Regions from separate parts of the Streptomyces sp. NPDC090077 genome, predicted to be linked through region 3. Evidence: predicted binding sites of a transcription regulator. Region 3 holds the regulator's gene; each other region holds the start of a gene.
The links. Region 3 encodes HrcA, which represses chaperone genes, less so after heat shock. Its sites were predicted from a motif close to TTNGCACTCNGNNNNNCNGAGTGCNAA; they were not measured.
Positions count from the first base shown of each region.

Region 1: groES (co-chaperone GroES) is a predicted target of HrcA. The motif match lies at 2,730-2,756, and genes of this name have one in related genera.
Region 2: groL (chaperonin GroEL) is a predicted target of HrcA. The motif match lies at 1,783-1,809, and genes of this name have one in related genera.

Region 1 is NZ_JBIVEG010000012.1:116,911-121,575, reverse strand. It holds gene ACIPW5_RS21140 (LCP family protein) at 1-422, opposite strand, end outside; gene ACIPW5_RS21135 (sensor histidine kinase) at 476-1,927, opposite strand; gene ACIPW5_RS21130 (response regulator transcription factor) at 1,920-2,600, opposite strand; gene groES (co-chaperone GroES) at 2,900-3,208, shown strand; gene groL (chaperonin GroEL) at 3,319-4,665, shown strand, end outside.
Region 2 is NZ_JBIVEG010000062.1:189-4,853, reverse strand. It holds gene thrC (threonine synthase) at 1-669, shown strand, start outside; gene ACIPW5_RS39620 (MoaD/ThiS family protein) at 714-992, shown strand; gene ACIPW5_RS39615 (cold-shock protein) at 1,386-1,592, shown strand; gene groL (chaperonin GroEL) at 1,971-3,590, shown strand; gene ACIPW5_RS39605 (hypothetical protein) at 3,694-4,557, opposite strand.
Region 3 is NZ_JBIVEG010000025.1:1,234-5,898, forward strand. It holds gene ACIPW5_RS30580 (nitronate monooxygenase) at 1-753, opposite strand, end outside; gene dnaJ (molecular chaperone DnaJ) at 920-2,059, opposite strand; gene hrcA (heat-inducible transcriptional repressor HrcA) at 2,060-3,076, opposite strand; gene ACIPW5_RS30595 (MBL fold metallo-hydrolase) at 3,236-3,967, shown strand; gene ACIPW5_RS30600 (DUF3097 domain-containing protein) at 3,996-4,665, shown strand, end outside.

The DNA.
Region 1 (4,665 bases), on a different contig from region 3:
TTGCGGCCCGCACCCTGCCCGCCGGCCATCTGCACGAAGTCGTCGCGCGGTATCGAGAAGGCCTTCGCCTCGCTGCCGTCGCCCGGTACGTGCAGCAGGATCAGGGTGTTCGCGTTGTAGCCGCCGATGTCCGAGCTCCCCGCGTGGAGCTGGTCGAGGACCGCCTCGGGCAGCGGGTCGCCGTTCTGGTCGCGCCGGCTGTCCAGGCCCATGAGCAGGATGTTCACATCGCCGTTCGCCGACTTCGCGGCGCCGTCCAGGGCCTTGGAGCTGGCGATCCCGGACGCGAGGTCGTGGTACACGTACCAGGCGCCGCCGCCCGCCATCACCGTCAGCGCGCACCCCGTGATCAGCAGCGTGCGCGCGAGCCGTCGGCGCCGTGAGAGCCTGCGGTGGCCGGTCTTCCTCCGTTGAGCGCTCATACCGCCCGATCCTGGCGCAGCGGCGCTGAAGGAATCCTGAGGAGGCGGCGCCCTCAGCGGTGCGGGCCCTCCGTCGGGAGGTGCAGCTCCAGCAGCGCGCCCCCGCCCGGCGCGGCCAGGGCGCGTACGTCGCCCCCGTGCGCCCGCGCGATCTCCCGGGCGATGGCCAGGCCCAGCCCGGTGCCGCCGCTGGCCCGGCCCCGGTCCGCGTCGAGGCGTACGAACCGCTCGAAGACCCGGTCGCGGTCCGCCTCCGGGATCCCCGGGCCGTCGTCGGCCACTTCCAGCACCGCCCGCCCGTCCCGCGCGGCCGCCCGCACCACCACCTCGGCGTCCGCGTACCGCAGGGCGTTGTCCACCAGGTTGGCCAGGGCCCGTTCCAGCCGCGCCGGATCCCCGTACGCCGGCACCGGCGCGGGCGCCTCCAGCCGCAGCGCGACCCGGGGCGCGGGCCGCCGGGCCGCGTCCTCGGCGGCCAGCAGCGCGAGGTCCACCGGCTCGGGGCGGGGCGCGGGTCCGCCGTCGAGGCGGGCCAGGAGCAGCAGGTCGGCGGCGATCCGCTGGAGCCGCTCGGTGTCGGCCAGCGCGGCGGCGACCGACGCCCGGTCGGGGCGCGGCATGGCGAGGGCCACCTCCAGCCGGGAGCGCACGGCGGCGAGCGGGTTGCGCAGCTCGTGCGAGGCGTCGGCGGTGAACTGGCGCTGCCGGGCGTCGGAGCGCTCCAGCCGGTCGAGGGTGTCGTTGACGGTCCGGGCCAGCTGGGCGATCTCGTCGCCGCCGCCGGGGTCGGGCACGCGCCGGTCCAGCTCGCTCGCGGTGACGGCGGCCAGCCCGGTGCGGATCGCGGTGACCGGGCGCAGTGCGCGGCCGGTGGCCCACCAGGCGAGGGCCGCGGCGAAGGCGGTCAGCGGGGGAGCGCCGGCGAGGAAGCCGACGGCGATGGCGCGGGTGGCGTCGTCGACGTCGCCGAGCACGGTCATCGCGTACACGGTGTGTGGGTCGTGCGCGCCCGGCGGTCCGGGGGCCTCGACCGCGACGACCAGGTGCCGCTGCGCGCCGGGTCGGGCGGGCGGCAGTACGGCCGAGCGGGAGTCCTGGCCGGGGCCGGGGCGCAGTCCGGCGGGGGGCGGGGGGTCCTTGGGGGTTCCGGCGGCGGTGCTGGCGACGTCGTGGCCGCGGGCGTCCCGTACGAGGACCAGGTCGACGCCGCCTTCGGGCGCGGGCAGCCGGCCGCCGGGCGGGAGGGTCCGGGTGTCGAGCTGGGCGGCGACCTTGCGGGCGGCGAGCTCGGTGCGGCCGGTGGTGTTGTCGAGGAGGTTGGTGCGCATGAGGCTGTAGAGCCACAGCCCGCCGGTGGCGAGGACCGCGGCCATCGCGAGGGCGGCGGCGAGGGCGGTCCGCGCGCGCAGGTTCCCGACGAGCGGGCCGGTCCTGCGGGGTCCGGTGCCGCCTGCGCCGCTGCCGCTCGCGCCCCCCGCGCCGCTGCCGCCCGCGCCCCTACCCACCGTCGGGCGCCATGCGGTAGCCGGTCCCGTGGACGGTGAGGATGGAGCGGCGGCCGAAGGGGGCGTCGATCTTCCTGCGCAGGGAGGAGACGTAGACCTCGACGATGTTCGGGTCGATGCCGTGCGGGGCGTCCCAGACCTCGTCGAGGACGTCCTGCTTGGGGACGGCCCGGCCGGGGCGCCGCATCAGGCAGGCGAGCACGCCGATCTCCCGGGCGGTGAGCTCGATGTCGCGGCTCCCGCGGCGGCAGCGCCGGTCCAGCGGGTCGAGGAAGAGGTCCCCGGCCCGGAGCACGGCGGGTTCGGGGGCGGCGGCGCGGCGGGCGAGGGCGCGCAGCCGGGCGGCGAGCACCAGGAAGGAGAAGGGCTTGGTGAGGTAGTCGTCGGCGCCGGCGTCCAGCCCCTCGGCCTCGTCCTGCTCGCCGTCCCGTGCGGTCAGCATCAGGACGGGGGTGGGGTCGCCGTGGGCCCGCATCCGCGCGCAGATCTCGGCGCCGCCGGGGCCGGGGAGCATCAGGTCGAGCAGGACGGCGTCGTACGGTCCGCCGGTGAGGGCCAGTTCGAGGCCGCGGTGGCCGTCGTGGGCGACCTCGACGCGGTGGCCCTCGGCGGACAGGCCCTGGCGGAGGGATTCGGCCAGGTTCTCTTCGTCTTCGACCACGAGGATGCGCACACCCCAAGCCTCACATACCGGGCAGCGGCTCTTCCGGGCCCCGGTGTCCGGCGAGGTGCTCCCGGCGGGGTCGGGGTTCAGCCGAACGGGGGGTTCGGCGGCCGGAATACGTGGAAGCGGTGGACCGTGTTGGCACTCCGCTTGACCGAGTGCTAATCGCCGGAATAGTGTCGCACCTGGCACTCGCCCCCGGTGAGTGCCAACACAGCGACAGGCAGGTCCGGCACCCGCGACGACGGATCGACCTGGTCGCCACCTCAGACAGTTAACCCCGGATCTCCGAAGGGGGAGGTCGGATCGTGACGACCACCAGCTCCAAGGTTGCCATCAAGCCGCTTGAGGACCGCATCGTGGTCCAGCCGCTCGACGCCGAGCAGACCACGGCCTCCGGCCTGGTCATCCCGGACACCGCGAAGGAGAAGCCCCAGGAGGGCGTCGTCCTCGCGGTCGGCCCGGGCCGCTTCGAGGACGGCCAGCGTCTCCCGCTGGACGTCAGCGTCGGCGACATCGTGCTGTACAGCAAGTACGGCGGCACCGAAGTGAAGTACAGCGGCGAGGAGTACCTCGTCCTCTCGGCCCGCGACGTGCTCGCGATCGTCGAGAAGTAATTCGCTTCAAGAAGTTTGCTTGAGCTGCGCCCCTGGTCACCCCGCTGATTGCCGGGCGGCGAGGGGCGCGGTTCGTTAAACCTAGTTTTCGAGAGGGCTGAACCGCTCCCATGGCGAAGATCCTGAAGTTCGACGAGGACGCCCGTCGCGCCCTCGAGCGCGGCGTCAACAAGCTTGCCGACACGGTCAAGGTGACGATCGGCCCCAAGGGCCGCAACGTCGTCATCGACAAGAAGTTCGGCGCCCCCACCATCACCAACGACGGTGTCACCATCGCTCGCGAGGTCGAGCTGGACGACCCGTACGAGAACCTGGGCGCGCAGCTCGTGAAGGAGGTGGCGACCAAGACCAACGACATCGCGGGTGACGGCACCACCACCGCCACCGTGCTGGCCCAGGCGCTCGTCCGCGAGGGTCTGCGCAACGTCGCCGCCGGCGCCTCCCCGGCCTCCCTGAAGAAGGGCATCGACGCCGCGGTCAAGGCCGTGTCCGAGGACCTCCTCGCGACCGCCCGCCCGATCGAGGACAAGTCCGACATCGCCGCCGTGGCCGCGCTCTCCGCGCAGGACGCCCAGGTCGGCGAGCTCATCGCCGAGGCGATGGACAAGGTCGGCAAGGACGGTGTCATCACCGTCGAGGAGTCCAACGCCTTCGGCCTGGAGCTCGAGTTCACCGAGGGCATGGCCTTCGACAAGGGCTACCTGTCCCCCTACATGGTCACCGACCAGGAGCGTATGGAGGCCGTCCTCGACGACCCGTACATCCTGATCAACCAGGGCAAGATCTCCTCCATCCAGGACCTCCTGCCGCTGCTGGAGAAGGTCATCCAGGCCGGTGGCTCGAAGCCGCTCCTGATCATCGCCGAGGACGTCGAGGGCGAGGCCCTCTCCACCCTCGTCGTCAACAAGATCCGCGGCACCTTCAACGCGGTCGCCGTCAAGGCCCCGGGCTTCGGCGACCGTCGCAAGGCGATGCTCCAGGACATGGCCACCCTCACCGGTGCCACCGTCATCGCCGAGGAGGTCGGCCTCAAGCTCGACCAGGCCGGTCTGGACGTCCTCGGTTCCGCGCGCCGCGTGACCATCTCCAAGGACGACACGACCATCGTCGACGGTGGCGGCAACGCCGCTGACGTCGCGGGCCGCGTCAACCAGATCAAGGCCGAGATCGAGTCCACGGACTCCGACTGGGACCGCGAGAAGCTGCAGGAGCGCCTGGCGAAGCTCGCCGGCGGCGTCTGCGTCATCAAGGTCGGCGCCGCCACCGAGGTGGAGCTCAAGGAGAAGAAGCACCGCCTCGAGGACGCCATCTCCGCCACCCGCGCCGCGGTCGAGGAGGGCATCGTCTCCGGCGGTGGCTCCGCGCTCGTCCACGCCGTCAAGGTCCTGGAGGGCAACCTCGGCCTGACCGGCGACGAGGGCACCGGCGTCTCCGTGGTCCGCCGCGCCGCCGTCGAG
Region 2 (4,665 bases), on a different contig from region 3:
TCCGAGCTCATCGGCGACCCGCTGGGCGAGGGCTGGGGCTTCGTCAACGTCAACCTGCGCCCCTACTACGGCGAGGGCTCCAAGACCCTGGCGTACGAGATCTGCGAGCAGCTCGGCTGGCAGCTGCCCGACCAGATCGTCATCCCGATCGCGTCCGGCTCCCAGCTGACGAAGATCGACAAGGGTCTCCAGGAGCTGATCAAGCTCGGCCTCGTCGAGGACAAGCCGTACAAGATCTTCGGCGCCCAGGCCGAGGGCTGCTCCCCGGTGTCGACCGCCTTCAAGGCCGGTCACGACGTGGTCCGCCCGCAGAAGCCGAACACCATCGCCAAGTCCCTGGCGATCGGCAACCCGGCGGACGGCCCGTACGTCCTGGACATCGCGCGCCGCACCGGCGGCTTCGTCGAGGACGTCAACGACGAGCAGGTCGTCGAGGCCATCAAGATCCTGGCGCGCACCGAGGGCATCTTCGCCGAGACCGCGGGCGGCGTGACCGTCGGCGTGACGAAGAAGCTCATCGAGAACGGGCAGCTCGACCCGGCGCTGACCACCGTGGTCCTGAACACCGGCGACGGCCTCAAGACCCTGGAGGCGGTGGCGTCGGACAGCGGTCAGACCGCCACCATCCGCCCGAGCCTGGACGCCTTCCGCGCCGCCGGCCTGGCCTGACCCTTCCCTGCTCCCCCTGACACACCCGGAAAGGCGGTAGCGCCATGAGCGTCAACGTCCGCATCCCCACCATCCTGCGCACCTACACCGGCGGCGCCGCCGAGGTCCCGGCCGAGGGTGCGACCCTCGCCGAGGTCATCGCCTCCCTGGAGGCGAACCACCCGGGCATCGCCGCGCGCGTCCTGGACGACCAGGGCAAGCTGCGCCGCTTCGTGAACGTCTACGTCAACGACGACGACGTGCGCTTCGAGGGCGGTCTGGAGGCGGTGACGCCGGACGGCGCCGGCGTCTCGATCATTCCCGCCGTGGCCGGCGGCTGCTGACGTCCGACTGACGCGTTCAGATCAGAATTGCCCCCTCCGCTAAAAGTGGAGGGGGTAATTCTGTTTGATTGGGCGCGGTAGAGTTGGGGCAGTCCCCTCCGCTGTTCATGCCCGGCGCATATGAGCGGGCTGACGGATGGTTGACATTGAGTCAACATGCGCGTGCCTTTTGGGCCTTTGGTGCAGCTTGTCTGGCCCGAGTTGCCCTGGAATATGCCAAGTTTTCATCCTATTTACCGGTTTCCGTGTGTCCAGATTTCTCGTCGGATTGACCTGTTGCTGACAGCACCGGTGCGGATACATTCAGCCGCGGTCGAGGCGTTCCGGCGCAAGTTCTGACCCGGGACCGCGAAGTGCGGTCCCGCGCAAGGGCCAGTAATAGGGGAGTTAGGCATGGCTCAGGGCACCGTCAAGTGGTTCAACGCGGAGAAGGGCTACGGCTTCATCGCGGTCGACGGTGGTGCGGATGTGTTCGTCCACTACAGCGCCATCCAGATGGACGGATACCGCACCCTTGAAGAGGGTCAGCGGGTCGAGTTCGAGATCTCGCAGGGCCAGAAGGGTCCGCAGGCGGACATGGTCAAGCTCGCGGCCGGCTGAGTCGGAGCGAACGCGATCGGCCACCGACGCACGCACAGACGCATGAGGGGCTCACATCCGGGACAGGATGTGAGCCCCTCACGCATGTCGCCCCGCGCCGCCGCCGCGCCGCCGCCGCGTCACCGCCGCGCCGCCCGCGTGTTGCCTGAAGCCGCTTGCACTCGTGGGGGTCGAGTGCTAATCATTGGCGTTAGCACTCTCCCGGTGAGAGTGCTACCAAAACGAGGACCGGGCCGGTGAGGCCCGCAGGACCCGACGGGACGGAACCGTCGGATCCGCAGGCCGTCCGTCGCGGGCGCGGGCGCGGTCCGGAGCAATCCACCCTCTCCTTACGCCAGGCGGCGTGGGGGGAACCCCAGTCCTGGAGGACCACTTCAGATGGCCAAGATCATCGCGTTCAACGAGGAGGCCCGGCGCGGTCTCGAGCGTGGCATGAACCAGCTCGCCGACGCCGTCAAGGTCACCCTTGGCCCCAAGGGTCGCAACGTCGTCCTTGAGAAGAAGTGGGGCGCCCCCACGATCACCAACGACGGTGTCTCCATCGCCAAGGAGATCGAGCTCGAGGACCCGTACGAGAAGATCGGCGCCGAGCTGGTCAAGGAAGTCGCCAAGAAGACGGACGACGTCGCCGGTGACGGTACGACCACCGCGACCGTCCTCGCCCAGGCGCTCGTCCGCGAGGGTCTGCGCAACGTCGCCGCCGGCGCCAACCCGATGGCCCTCAAGCGCGGCATCGAGAAGGCCGTCGAGGCCGTCTCCGCCGCCCTGCTGGCGCAGGCCAAGGACGTCGAGACCAAGGAGCAGATCGCCTCCACCGCCTCGATCTCCGCCGCCGACACCCAGATCGGCGAGCTCATCGCCGAGGCCATGGACAAGGTCGGCAAGGAAGGCGTCATCACGGTCGAGGAGTCGCAGACCTTCGGTCTGGAGCTCGAGCTCACCGAGGGCATGCGCTTCGACAAGGGCTACATCTCGGCGTACTTCGCCACCGACATGGAGCGTATGGAGGCGTCGCTCGACGACCCGTACATCCTGATCGTCAACTCCAAGATCGGCTCGGTCAAGGACCTGCTGCCGCTCCTGGAGAAGGTCATGCAGTCCGGCAAGCCGCTGCTGATCATCGCCGAGGACGTCGAGGGCGAGGCCCTGTCGACCCTGGTCGTCAACAAGATCCGCGGCACCTTCAAGTCCGTCGCCGTCAAGGCCCCGGGCTTCGGCGACCGCCGCAAGGCCATGCTCGGCGACATCGCCATCCTCACGGGCGGCACGGTCATCTCCGAGGAGGTCGGCCTCAAGCTGGAGAACGCCGGTCTCGACCTGCTCGGCCGCGCCCGCAAGGTCGTCATCACCAAGGACGAGACCACCATCGTCGACGGTGCCGGTGACAGCGACCAGGTCCAGGGTCGCGTCAACCAGATCCGCGCCGAGATCGAGAACTCCGACTCGGACTACGACCGCGAGAAGCTCCAGGAGCGCCTCGCGAAGCTGGCCGGCGGCGTGGCCGTCATCAAGGCCGGTGCCGCGACCGAGGTCGAGCTCAAGGAGCGCAAGCACCGCATCGAGGACGCCGTTCGCAACGCGAAGGCGGCCGTCGAGGAGGGCATCGTCGCCGGCGGTGGCGTGGCCCTGCTGCAGGCCTCCTCGGTCTTCGAGAAGCTGGAGCTCACCGGTGACGAGGCGACCGGCGCCAACGCCGTGAAGCTCGCGCTGGAGGCCCCGCTGAAGCAGATCGCCGTCAACGGTGGTCTCGAGGGTGGCGTCGTCGTGGAGAAGGTGCGCAACCTGGCCGTCGGCCACGGTCTGAACGCCGCCACCGGCGAGTACGTCGACATGATCGCCGAGGGCATCATCGACCCGGCGAAGGTCACGCGCTCCGCGCTGCAGAACGCCGCGTCCATCGCCGCGCTCTTCCTGACCACCGAGGCCGTCATCGCCGACAAGCCGGAGAAGGCCGCCGCCGCTCCGGGCGGCATGCCGGGCGGTGACATGGACTTCTGATCGGCCCCTGGCTGATCGGCTGTTCTCGAACGAGGGCGGTACCCCTTCCTGGTGGAGGGGGTACCGCCCTCGGGCGTTTCCGCCGGGAGGGGGGCGGGATTGGTCATCGGCGGTTCCCTTCGCGGATGCGGGTCGCGTGGGCGCGGACCTCGGCCGGGGTGAGGGACGGGGTGAAGACCGGTGGGCGGGGGGCTTCGGGGCGGCAGGCGCGGCAGCGGCCGTCGGTGAAGGCGGCGGGCGGGCCGGGGGCGTGGCATTCGGTGCACTCGGCGCGGGGCGGGGGCTGGGCGGGCTCTGCCGGGGCCGGTGGTGCGGCGGGGAGTTTCGACTCCAGGCGTTTGCGGACCAGGGCCGCCGGGTGGTGGACCACGGGCGGCAGGCCGGCGGTGAGGGCGAGCCGGATCCGGTCGGGGGAGGCTCCCCGGGCCAGCCAGGGGACCAGGAGCGGGGCGAGGGCCGTGCAGTCGGCCTTGGAGAGCGCCAGGGCGGGGGCGGTGCGGCCGAGGGAGGCGAGGACGTCGTACGCGTCATCCGGGGCATCGGCCCGGGCCGGGGGTACCTGTGTGGGTGGTGGTGGGGCGGTCGGCGCGGGGGAATCCCTCTGGGTGAACCGGGCCCACCAGGCGCCGTCGCGGGGGGTGCGGGAGAAGTGCGTACGGGTGACCCAGCGGGTGACTTCGCCGGGCAGCCGCTGCCGTACGCGGTGCAGGTGCCCGGCGGTGGCCAGCCGGTTGAGGGCGGTGCGCAGGGCGCACTGGCCCCACAGGGGCAGGACGGCGGCCAGGGTCTTCACGCTGATGTCGGCGCCGTCCGGCAGCCGGTCGAGGTACCCGGCGACGGCCGCCTCGCGGGCCGGGAGGTGCGCGAAGTCGCGGGCGGTGCGGGGCGCTTGCTCCGGGGCGGCGATTTTGCCGTAGCCGGGCTTGGCGAGGGGGTGAGGGGCAGCACTAAGCTGAACGTCATCCATCGTGGATCGTTGTGTCCGATCTCGTTTGGTCAGGCCCTCGTTTCGGTGTTGGCGCACCGGCGGGGGCCGATTTTCGTTTCCAGCCGCAAGGTAGGGCCTGATGGCCCT
Region 3 (4,665 bases):
CGCGCCCGACTCCGGGCAGGCCAGGAAGGCGGTGCCGAGCTGGGCCGCGTCCGCTCCGGCCGCGAGCACCGCCGCGATCTGCGCCCCGCGCATCAGCCCGCCGGCGGCGGTGACGGGCAGGGCCACGGCCTCCCGTACCTGCGCGACCAGCGCGAGCAGGCCGACGCCGGCCGTGCCGTCGGTCTCCGGGTCGTCGCGGTGGGTGCCCTGGTGGCCGCCCGCCTCGATGCCCTGGACGCAGACGGAGCCGGCCCCGGCCGCCTGCGCGGAGCGGGCCTCGTCGACGGAGGTGACGGTGACGACGGTGTGCGTGCCGGCCCTGCGCAGCCGCTCCAGCACGGCGGGCGCGGGGGTGCCGAAGGTGAAGGAGACCACCGGGACGGGGTCCTCCAGCAGGATGGCGAGCTTGGCCTCGTAACCGTCGTCGGAGGTGCCGATGATGTCCTCGGGGGCGAGCGAGACCTCGTACCAGCCGGCCTCGCCGGCCAGCTGCCCGCGGTAGGTCTCCACCGCGGCCGGGTCCACGTACCCGGTCTGCGGCATGAGGAGGTTCACGCCGAAGGGGCGCCGGGTGAGGCCCCGCGTCCGCTTGATCTCCTGGTACATGCCGTCGGCGGTCTTGTAGCCGCCGGCGAGGTAGCCGAGCCCGCCCGCCTCGCACACCGCGGCGACGAGCGGCGGGCAGGAGGCGCCGCCCGCCATGGGAGCCTGCACGATCGGGTACGGCGGGAGGCCGTTCGGTGCGGAGGACATGGACTGCATCGTGCCACGTCCCGGCCACCGCGCCGAACCGTCGCATTCGCCTGGCATAGTCCGCTTCCGCAACGTGTCCGGGAACCGCCGCGGCCAGGCCCCGGACAGCACGGAGCCCGGTCCGGGGCGTCCCCGGACCGGGCTCGTACGAGTTCCCCGGGCCGACTCAGCGGCCGTTGAACGCGTCCTTCAGACGGCTGAACAGACCCTGCTGGCCGGGGGCGAACTGGCCCATCGGCCGCTCTTCGCCGCGCAGCTTGGCGAGCTGGCGCAGCAGCTCCTCCTGCTGGGCGTCCAGCTTGCCGGGGGTGGTGACCTCGACGTGGACGATCAGGTCGCCGCGGCCGCCGCCGCGCAGGTGGGTGACGCCCCGCCCGTGCAGCGGGATGGCCTGCCCGGACTGGGTGCCGGGCCGGATGTCGATCTCCTCCATGCCGTCCAGCGTCTCCAGCGGGCACTTGGTGCCCAGGGCCGCGGCCGTCATGGGGATGGTGACCGTGCAGTGCAGGTCGTCCCCGCGCCTCTGGAAGGTCGGGTGCGGCAGCTCGTGGATCTCCACGTAGAGGTCGCCGGCGGGGCCGCCGCCGGGGCCGACCTCGCCCTCGCCCGCGAGCTGGATCCGGGTGCCGTTCTCGACACCGGCGGGGATCTTGACGGTGAGGCTGCGGCGGGAGCGGACCCGGCCGTCGCCCGCGCACTCGGGGCACGGGGTCGGGACCACGGTGCCGAAGCCCTGGCACTGCGGGCAGGGGCGCGAGGTCATGACCTGGCCCAGGAAGGACCGGGTGACCTGGGAGACCTCGCCGCGGCCGCGGCACATGTCACAGGTCTGCGCCGAGGTGCCGGGGGCGGCGCCCTCGCCGGAGCAGGTGCCGCAGACGACGGCCGTGTCGACCTGGATGTCCTTGGTCGTGCCGAAGGCGGCCTCGTCCAGTTCCAGGTCCAGGCGGATCATGGCGTCCTGGCCGCGGCGGGTCCGCGAGCGCGGGCCGCGCTGCTGGGACTGGCCGAAGAAGGCGTCCATGATGTCGGAGAAGTTGCCGAAGCCGCCGGCACCGAAGCCGCCCGCGCCGCCACCGCCGCCCGAGGAGGACAGGGGGTCGCCGCCGAGGTCGTAGACCTGCTTCTTCTGCGGGTCCGAGAGGACCTCGTAGGCCGCGTTGATCTCCTTGAAGCGCTCTTGCGTCTTCGGGTCCGGGTTGACGTCCGGGTGGAGCTCACGGGCGAGTCGGCGGAAGGCCTTCTTGATCTCGTCCTGCGATGCGTCGCGGCGCACGCCGAGTACGGCGTAGTAGTCCGTGGCCACTTACGACTCCGCCAGGATCTGTCCGACGTAACGTGCCACTGCGCGTACCGCTCCCATCGTTCCGGGGTAGTCCATGCGGGTCGGTCCGACCACGCCGAGTTTGGCGACTGCTTCGCCGCCCGAACCGTAGCCGACGGACACGACCGACGTGGAGTTGAGTCCCTCGTAGGCGTTCTCGTGACCGATGCGTACGGCCATCCCCGACTCGCCGGCCTCGCCCAGCAGCTTCAGGAGCACCACGTGCTCCTCCAGCGCTTCGAGCACGGGCCGGATGGTCAGGGGAAAATCATGTCCGAAACGGGTGAGGTTGGCGGTGCCGCCGATCATCAGCCGCTCCTCCGCCTCCTCGGCCAGCGTTTCGAGGAGGGTCGCGAGGACGGCCTTGACGGTCGCCCGGTCGTCGATCTCGAACGACTCCGGAAGGTCCTGCACCAGCTGCGGCACGTCGGTGAAGCGACGGCCGACGACCCTGCTGTTCAGGCGCGCCCGCAGATCGGCGAGGGAGTTCTCGCCGAAGGGGGTCTGGGTGTCGACCAGCCGCTGTTCGACCCGCCCGGTGTCGGTGATCAGGACGAGCATCAGCCGGGCCGGGGCCAGCGACAGCAGCTCGACGTGCCGCACGGTGGAGCGGGTCAGCGACGGGTACTGGACGACGGCGACCTGCCGGGTGAGCTGCGCGAGCAGCCGTACCGTGCGGCCGACCACGTCGTCGAGGTCGACGGCCCCGTCGAGGAAGTTCTGGATGGCCCGGCGCTCGGGCGTCGACAGCGGCTTGACGCCCGCCAGCTTGTCGACGAAGAGCCGGTAGCCCTTGTCCGTGGGGATCCGGCCGGCGCTGGTGTGGGGCTGGGCGATGTAGCCCTCCTCCTCCAGCACGGCCATGTCGTTGCGCACGGTGGCGGGCGAGACGCCGAGCTTGTGCCGCTCGGTGAGCGCCTTGGAGCCGACGGGCTCCTCCGTCCCGACGTAGTCCTGGACGATGGCGCGCAGCACCTCGAGTCTGCGTTCGCTGAGCATCGCGCACACCTCCGGATGCGGTCGGTCGACGGTCGGGCCTTCGGGGCCGGTCCTGGCTTGTTGGCACTCTGCGCTCGGGAGTGCCAGAGATCCCCCGGTCAGTGTACGGCCGGGTAGTACGCCGGGGGCAAGGGCGGCCCGCCAGGGTAGCGTCACCGCATGGACGTGCATTGGGAAGAGGCGGGCTGGGAACGGGTCACCGGACGGGTGGGCCGGCGACGGCTCCCGGTGTGGGACTGCACCGTGGGACTGGTGGTGGGGGACGAGTCGGTGCTGCTGATCGACCCGGGATCCTCCGTGCGCGAGGGGGCGCAGGTGCGCGCCGAGGCGGAGCGGCTGACGGGCCGCCGCGTGACCCATATCGCATTCACGCACGGACATTTCGACCACGTGCTGGGGGGTGCGGCCTTCTCGGGCGCCGAGTTCTTCGGGGCGGTCGGCCTGGAGCGGATGCTGTCGGCCCCGGCGGGCCGCGAGGACGTGCGGGTGAGCGCGGTCCGGATGGGTCTGCCGGAGGCGGAGGCCGCGGAGGCGGCGGACCTGCTCCAGGCGCCCCGGCACCTGGTGTCGGGCGAGTGGACGCTGGAGCTGGGCGGGGTGCAGGTGCTGCTGGCGAACGTGGGGCCCGCGCACTCCGAGCACGACCTGGCCATCTTCGTGCCGGGCGAGCGGGAGGCGGTGTTCTGCGGGGACCTGGTCGAGGAGTCGGGCGAGCCCCAGGCCGGCTCGGACGCGGTGCCGGGCCAGTGGCCGGCCGCCCTGGACCGGCTGCTGTCGCTGGGCGGGGACGACGCGGTGTACGTGCCGGGTCACGGAGCGCTGGTGGACGCGGAGTTCGTGCGTGCGCAACGCGACACACTGGCGGCCAGGTTCGGCGTGTCGGGGGCGTGAGGGCGCCGGCTCTCCTAGTGTCGGCCGGATGCGTGAGTACTCCCCCGACCTGACCCCGCAGTGGAAGCGCGCCAAGCCCGTGCCTGAGGTGCCGGCGGACCCGGACCTGGTGGTCGAGGTGGCGGGTACGGACTTCTGCGGCGCGGTGGTGGCCTGCGAGGCGGGCACGGTGACCCTGGAGGACCGCTTCGGCAAGCGCCGGGTGTTCCCGCTGGAGCCGCGCGGCTTCCTGCTCGACGGCGCGGTGGTCACCCTGACCCGCCCCGCGCGCGGGCCCGCCGCGCCCGCCCGTACGGCCTCGGGCTCGATCGCCGTCCCGGGGGCGCGGGCGCGGGTGGCGCGGGCGGGGCGGATCTACGTGGAGGGGCGGCACGACGCCGAGCTGGTCGAGCGGGTCTGGGGCGACGACCTGCGCATCGAGGGCGTGGTGGTGGAGTACCTGGAGGGCGTCGACGACCTGGCGACGGTGGTGGCCGAGTTCTCCCCCGGCCCGGACGCCCGTCTCGGGGTCCTGGTCGACCACCTCGTACCGGGCTCGAAGGAGTCCCGGATCGCGGCCTCGGTGACGGGGCCGGACGTGCTGGTGGTGGGCCACCCGTACGTGGACGTCTGGCAGGCGGTGAAGCCGTCGGCGCTGGGCATCCGGGCCTGGCCGGAGGTGCCGCGCGGCCAGGACTGGAAGACGGGCGTCTGCCGGG